One region of the Allobosea sp. P4_E12 genome, then DNA from elsewhere that is predicted to be linked to it. Evidence: predicted binding sites of a transcription regulator. Region 1 holds the regulator's gene; each other region holds the start of a gene.
The links. The regulator LexA, encoded in region 1, represses DNA repair genes until DNA is damaged. The targets are predictions, from matches to a motif close to TGTTCNNNNTGTGTTCNG.
Positions count from the first base shown of each region.

Region 1 (2,267 bases):
CTTCTCTGGATCACGCTCTGGACGACACCGCTGCGCTTCCTGGCCGTCGCCCCCCTGATCGCGGGACTGCTCGTGGCAGCGAAGCCCGACAGGCCCGACATCCTGATCGAACGCGATGGTTCCGGCATCCTGGTCCGCGGGGGCGATGGTCGCATGATCCTGGCGGGGCAACCGAGCCGCTTCGTGCTGCAGCAATGGCTGAACGCAGATGGCGATAATCGCCGGACTGACGACAACAGCCTGCGGGAAGGCGCGGCCTGCGACACGTTGGGTTGTGTCGTCCGCAGCAAGGATGGACGAAGCGTTGCCTTTGCACGTGATCGCCTGGCCATCGTCGAGGACTGTCGGCGCGCCGATCTCGTCATCACGCCGATTCCGTGGAACGCTCCGTGCGCAGCACGACTGATCGACCGCAGGGCATTGTCGCGCGATGGCGCGACCGCCCTTGTCGGCAACAAGGGCGGCTGGCGCGCCCATCTATCAGAGCAGGATGGTGTCGATCGTCCCTGGAGCCGCAAGCGGGAGCGGCCTGCAAGCACGCCGGCTTTGCCGCTGGCGGCTGTCGAAGAACACGAGCCGCTTCAGTAGCGCCGCATCAGGTTGACCAGGCGGCCCTGAATCTTGACGCGGTCCGGTCCCAGCACCCTTGTCTCATAGGCGGGATTGGCAGCCTCGAGCGCGATCGAGGAGCCGCGCTTGCGCAGTCGCTTCAGCGTTGCTTCCTCGTCATCGATCAGAGCCACGACGATATCCCCGGTATTGGCCGTGTCCTGACGCTTGATCACCACCGTATCGCCGTCGAGAATGCCGGCTTCCACCATCGAGTCGCCGCGAACCTCGAGGGCAAAATGTTCACCGGGGCCAAGCATGTCGGCAGGCAGTGCCACGGTATGGCTGCGGCTCTGGATGGCGGAAATCGGTGTACCGGCGGCAATCCGCCCCATGACCGGAATCGCAACCGTGGAGCGCACATCTTCGTCCGGGGGCGGTGCGATCGGCCGGACCTTGCCAAGCCCCCCTTGGACGACGGAGGGGCTGAACCGTCCGCGCGTCGCCTGAGGGCCGCCGGCCCCTTCGGGCAGCTTTATGATCTCCAGCGCTCGGGCTCGATTGGGAAGGCGGCGAATGAACCCGCGCTCCTCCAGCGCCATGATCAGGCGATGGATACCGGACTTGGAGCGCAGATCGAGCGCGTCCTTCATCTCGTCGAAGGAGGGGGGCACCCCTGTCTCGCGCAGGCGTTCCTGGATGAAACGAAGCAGTTCGAACTGTTTGCGTGTCAGCATGGTTCCCGCCGGCGCTCTTTGTATGGAATCGAAACAAAGCACGAACACCATACAGGTTCGCGTTGTGTTCCGCAAGCGCGCTCAGCGTAGGCGGATGATCCGGCAGTTGTCGCCTTTGTTTGCCGGCGCAGCAAACGATTCGCGAATGAGTAGCGCGTCGGCGCGGGCAAGAGTGGCCAGCATCGACGAATCCTGCTTGGCGAAGGGCGTTGCCAGCCATCCTTCCGGAGTGAGCGTCAGTTCCGACCTCATATAGTCTCGCCGCTCATCATTTGCCGGCAAATTTCTTCCGACGATTGCAGGCTCACTCAGATCGCGCTCCGGTTCCGGTACGCCCAGGAGGGTCCTGAGCAGGGGCACGACGAAGAGATGTCCGCAAACGATGGACGAGACGGGGTTTCCGGGCAGGCCGAGCGCGACCATGCGGCCGAGGCGGCCCATCATCATCGGCTTGCCCGGCCGCATGGCGATCTTCCAGAAGCCGAGCGCCATGCCTTGACCGATCAACGCTGCCTGGACGAGATCGTGCTCACCTACCGAGGCTCCTCCGAGGGTGATCAGCACATCGGCATCGGCCTTCCGTGCCTGGCCAATCTTGTCGGCGAGATCGGCATGATCATCGCGGGCAATCCCGAGATCGAGCGCCGTGCCGCCGGCCTGCTCGACCAGCGCGGCGAGCGCAAAACTGTTGGACGCGACGATCTGGTCGGGTCCAACCGGCTCGCCGGGCTGGACCAGTTCGTCGCCAGTCGCGAGGATCGCGACCAGTGGCTTGCGACGCACAGTGAGCATGGGGTGGCCCATGGCTGCCGCGAGGCCGAGGCTCGCACTGTCGAGCCGGCTGCCGGCGAGAAGCAACACCTCGCCCTCGGAGAAGTCCAATCCTGCCTGACGAACGAACTTGCCGCGCTCGGCGTCCTCGCGCACGCGGATCGTCGCAGTGCCGACGCCGTCCGCATTCTCCTGAATCAAGATCGTATC
Region 1 is NZ_JBFUIY010000012.1:129,974-132,240, forward strand. Features, by position in the region: gene AC1DW9_RS17300 (ComEC/Rec2 family competence protein) at 1-588, shown strand, start outside; gene lexA (transcriptional repressor LexA) at 582-1,286, opposite strand; gene AC1DW9_RS17310 (molybdopterin molybdotransferase MoeA) at 1,368-2,267, opposite strand, start outside.

Region 2 (2,267 bases), on a different contig from region 1:
GCGAAGCTTCCTGCGGAGGTTTTGCCATGCAGCTATCGGCCAAGGACAGATTGATTGCGGCCCTCGTGGCCCAGCTTCATGCCGAACGCGAGACGAGGGATGCGCTCGCCTTTGTGATAGCGAATGGCCAGCGCGACCGGGATGTCCTCACCGCCATCCTCACGGATCCGGTGCCGGCCTTCACGCAGGCTGACTTGGCCTACGCCGAAGAACTCGTGCGCCGCCATCATAACCGCCGGGAAGCGGCTTGATGCAGGAAGCGCTGGGCAAGCAGTAACGCCATGGTCGCCGGCAAGCCATCCCGCGCCCCTGGTCGGCTGCGGATCGTCAATCCCGGAGATCTGACGATCCGCAGGGGCCGGCGCGGCAGGGGCTTTGCCTATCTCGACGCCACTGACGAGCCCGTCCGGGACGCGGCCTTGCTTGAGCGGATCCGCTCACTTGCAATTCCGCCCGCCTATCGCGAGGTGCGCATCGCGGCCGATCCACGGGCCCATCTCCAGGCGGTCGGGCGGGACGAGGCCGGGCGGCTGCAATATCTCTATCATCCCGAATGGGAGCGGGTCCGCGAACGCCGCAAGTTGAAGCGATTGCGGCTGCTGATCGACGCGCTGCCCCGTTTGCGCAAGGCGGTCGCCGATGATCTCAAGGCGCGTGCGCTCTGCCGCAGGAAAACGCTGGCTTGCGCAGTCGCCATCATCGACCGCTGCCATCTGCGCGTTGGCGGCGAGGCCTATGCGAGGAGCAATGGCAGCCATGGTGCCTCGACGCTCCTCAAGCGCCATGTCGCGTTGACGGCCTCGCGGATCGACCTGCTGTTTCGCGGCAAGGGCGGAAAGCAGATCGCATGCTCGCGGCAGGATGGCCCGCTCGCCCGAGCACTTGCCCGGATTGCGCAGTTGCCCGGCCGGCGACTGCTGCAATACCGGGACGAGGACGGCAAGGTGACGCCGGTCCATGCCGGCGACATCAACGCCTATCTCCGCGAGATCTCCGGCCTCGCCATCAGTGCCAAGGATTTGAGGATGCTGGCGGGGAACGCTGCGGCCGCCGAACTGCTGCTGGCCAGCCAAATCATGATCGGCGATGGCAGCGAGAAGCGTCAGCTCGCCGAGATCATGCGCGCCGTCTCGGAGCAACTGGCGAACACGCCTGCCGTGACGCGCAAGAGCTATGTCCACGCCATCGTGGTGAAGGCCTATGCCAACGGGAAGCTCGCGGCCTCCTTCGAGAAGGCGCGCGCCAGGGGCGGCTGTTCCCGGATCGAGCGGGCGCTCGCCTCGCTGGCTGGGTGAGGTGAATCGCCGCCTCATGATCAGGTCGAAACCGATCCTGCCATAGGGCTTCGGCCATCTGGCTCAGGACGGCTGCCCTATTCCCGATCTTTTGCGTTGCGAACAAAACGCGAAAAATGATCGAATATGAGACATGTTCGCTCTCGATTCGCTGGCGCCACCAAGCTATCTCGACAGGCTCAACCCCGCGCAACGCCGCGCGGTGGAGCACGGCGTCGGCACGCAGCCGGGTCCCTTGCTGGTGATCGCGGGGGCGGGATCCGGCAAGACCAACACGCTCGCGCATCGTGTCGCGCATCTGATCCTGAACGGTGCGGACCCGCGCCGCATGATGATGCTGACCTTCTCCCGACGCGCTGCAGCCGAGATGGCGAGGCGGGTGGAGCGCATCGCGCGCGACGTGCTGGGAGAGGGGGCTGCCGTCATGACCGACGCGCTGACCTGGGCCGGGACCTTTCACAGCGTGGGAGCAAGGCTGCTCCGGGATTACGCGCCGGAGCTTGGGCTCGATCCGCATTTCACGATCCATGACCGCGAGGACAGCGCCGACCTGATGAACCTCGCTCGTCACGAGCTTGGCTACTCGAAAACGGAAGGGCGCTTTCCCAAGAAGGGCACCTGCCTTGCGATCTATTCGCGCTGCGTCAATGCCGAAGAGCCGGTTGAGGCCGTGCTGGGTGCTTCCTTTCCCTGGTGCGCATCATGGGCAGGGGAGCTGAAGCAGCTCTTTTCAGCCTATGTCGAGGCCAAGCAGGCCCAGAACGTCCTTGATTACGACGATCTTCTGCTGTGCTGGGCCCAGGCCGCAAGCGAGCCCAGCCTTGCCGCGGAGATGGGCGGACGTTTCGACCATGTCTTCGTCGACGAGTATCAGGATACCAACAAGCTTCAGGCCTCGATCCTGCTGGCGCTCAAGCCCGATGGCCAGGGGCTCACCGTCGTCGGCGATGACGCGCAATCGATCTACTCGTT
Region 2 is NZ_JBFUIY010000025.1:40,044-42,310, forward strand. Features, by position in the region: gene AC1DW9_RS26145 (hypothetical protein) at 27-251, shown strand; gene AC1DW9_RS26150 (DNA topoisomerase IB) at 282-1,295, shown strand; gene AC1DW9_RS26155 (ATP-dependent helicase) at 1,429-2,267, shown strand, end outside.
Region 2: AC1DW9_RS26155 (ATP-dependent helicase) is a predicted target of LexA. The motif match lies at 1,394-1,411, and genes of this name have one in related genera.

Region 3 (2,267 bases), on a different contig from region 1:
CTCGTCACGTGCCGACGGAAGAGGAGATCGCCGCCGACAACGCTGCCAAGGAAGCGCCCAAGAAGGTCGCAGCCGATCATACCGGCGCCGGCGTCATCCTGCTGGTCGAAGACGAGGACGCGGTGCGTGCGCTCAATGCCCGCATGCTGATCTCGCGCGGCTATACCGTGCACGAAGCGGCCTCGGGCGTGGAGGCGCTCGATATCTTCCTCAAGCATGACGGCAAGATCGACCTCGTCGTCTCCGACGTGGTCATGCCCGAGATGGACGGCCCGACCCTGCTTGGCGAGCTACGTCAGCGCAACCCGGCCACCAAGGTCGTCTTCGTCTCCGGCTACGCGGAGGAGGCCTTCCGCAAGAACCTGCCGGAAGGCGAGCAGTTCCACTTCCTGCCCAAGCCTTTCACGATGAAGCAGCTGGTCGAGACAGTGAAGGCCGCGATGAGCTGAGGCGCGAGGCCGCGCAGGTAGCGAGGCGCGGCGTCCACGAACGATGCGGGCAGCGCGATGTCGGACGGGAACTCACGCAGATACCTGATCCTGCTTCTCGCCCAGACCCTGTGTGCGATCGTCGTGCTCGCCAATGTGCGGGGCATTTTCCTCCTGCTGATCGACAATATCGGAACGATCATGACTGCCACTCGCGGCAGCGCGTTGCAGACCGCGCTCGCGGTCCTGATCGGCCAGGCCTGCTACTGGTGGCGCCTGCGTCATGTGACCATCCCCGCCACCTATGGCGGCCTGGTGATCGGCCACTTCGTCTCCTTCGCAGCCCGGATCGGCTTCATCTTCGGCGGCGCTCTGTTCTCGCTCTATTATCTCCGGCACGTCCCGGAGCTCGATCTTGGCTATCTCGATCTGAGCTGGCGCGGGGCGCTCCTCATCGCCGTCATCTTCGCGCTCTACTGCTACACCCTGGAGCTGGAGCGGCTCGGCAACGCGATGCAGATCCGGGCCATGCAAGCGAAGGGCGACAGCCGGGCTTGAACAGCTCTGCAGGGAGGCGATGAATGAGAACAAAAAAAGAACTTGAAGACAGGAACAAACCGTGACCATATTTGCTCACGGCGCACATTGAGAAGTGATCGCGCCCCTGCCATAAGGAGCGCACGTTGTGAATCAGGCAAATCTCCGGCTCGTGGAAGGCTCTTCGATGGACAAGGCTAAGGCGCTCGATGCGGCGCTCTCGCAGATCGAACGGGCTTTCGGCAAGGGCTCGATCATGCGCCTGGGCAAGAACCAGCAGGCGATCGAGATCGAGACCATCTCGACCGGCTCGCTCGGGCTCGATATCGCGCTCGGCGTCGGCGGCCTCCCCAGGGGCCGCGTCATCGAAATCTACGGACCAGAATCCTCCGGCAAGACCACGCTTGCGCTCCACACCATTGCCGAAGCCCAGAAGAAGGGCGGCGTTTGCGCCTTCGTCGATGCCGAGCACGCACTCGATCCGGTCTATGCCCGCAAGCTCGGCGTCAATCTCGACGACCTCCTGATCTCGCAGCCCGATACCGGCGAGCAGGCGCTCGAGATCACCGACACCCTGGTTCGCTCCGGCGCCATCGACGTGCTGGTGGTCGACTCCGTTGCGGCCCTCACGCCCCGCGCCGAGATCGAAGGCGAGATGGGCGATGTCCAGCCCGGCCTCCAGGCGCGCCTGATGAGCCAGGCCTTGCGCAAGCTCACCGCGTCGATCTCGCGCTCGAACTGCATGGTCATCTTCATCAACCAGATCCGCATGAAGATCGGCGTGATGTATGGCTCGCCCGAGACCACGACCGGCGGCAACGCCCTGAAATTCTACGCCTCCGTGCGCCTCGACATTCGCCGCGTCTCGACGCTGAAAGAGCGCGACGAGGCCACCGGCAACCAGGTCCGCGTCAAGGTCGTCAAGAACAAGGTGGCGCCGCCCTTCAAGCAGGTCGAGTTCGACATCATGTTCGGCGAGGGCATCTCGAAGGTTGGCGAACTGATCGACCTCGGCGTCAAGGCCGGGATGGTCGAGAAGGCCGGAGCCTGGTTCTCCTTCGACAGCCAGCGCCTCGGCCAGGGCCGCGAGAACGCCAAATCCTTCCTCAAGGCCAATCCGGACGTTGCGGCGCGCATCGAGGCCACGATCCGGCAGAATTCAGGCCTCGTTGCCGATCGCATCCTCGATGAGGCGACACCGACCGACGATGATCTCGACGAGGGCGACGCCTGAGCCTTATCTCCGCGCCAGCGGCAGGGTATTTTTGGCGGGCGGCCCTTCGGGGCCGCCCGTTTCTTTTA
Region 3 is NZ_JBFUIY010000010.1:71,193-73,459, reverse strand. Features, by position in the region: gene cckA (cell cycle histidine kinase CckA) at 1-449, shown strand, start outside; gene AC1DW9_RS14770 (hypothetical protein) at 507-986, shown strand; gene recA (recombinase RecA) at 1,153-2,199, shown strand.
Region 3: recA (recombinase RecA) is a predicted target of LexA. The motif match lies at 1,012-1,029, and genes of this name have one in related genera.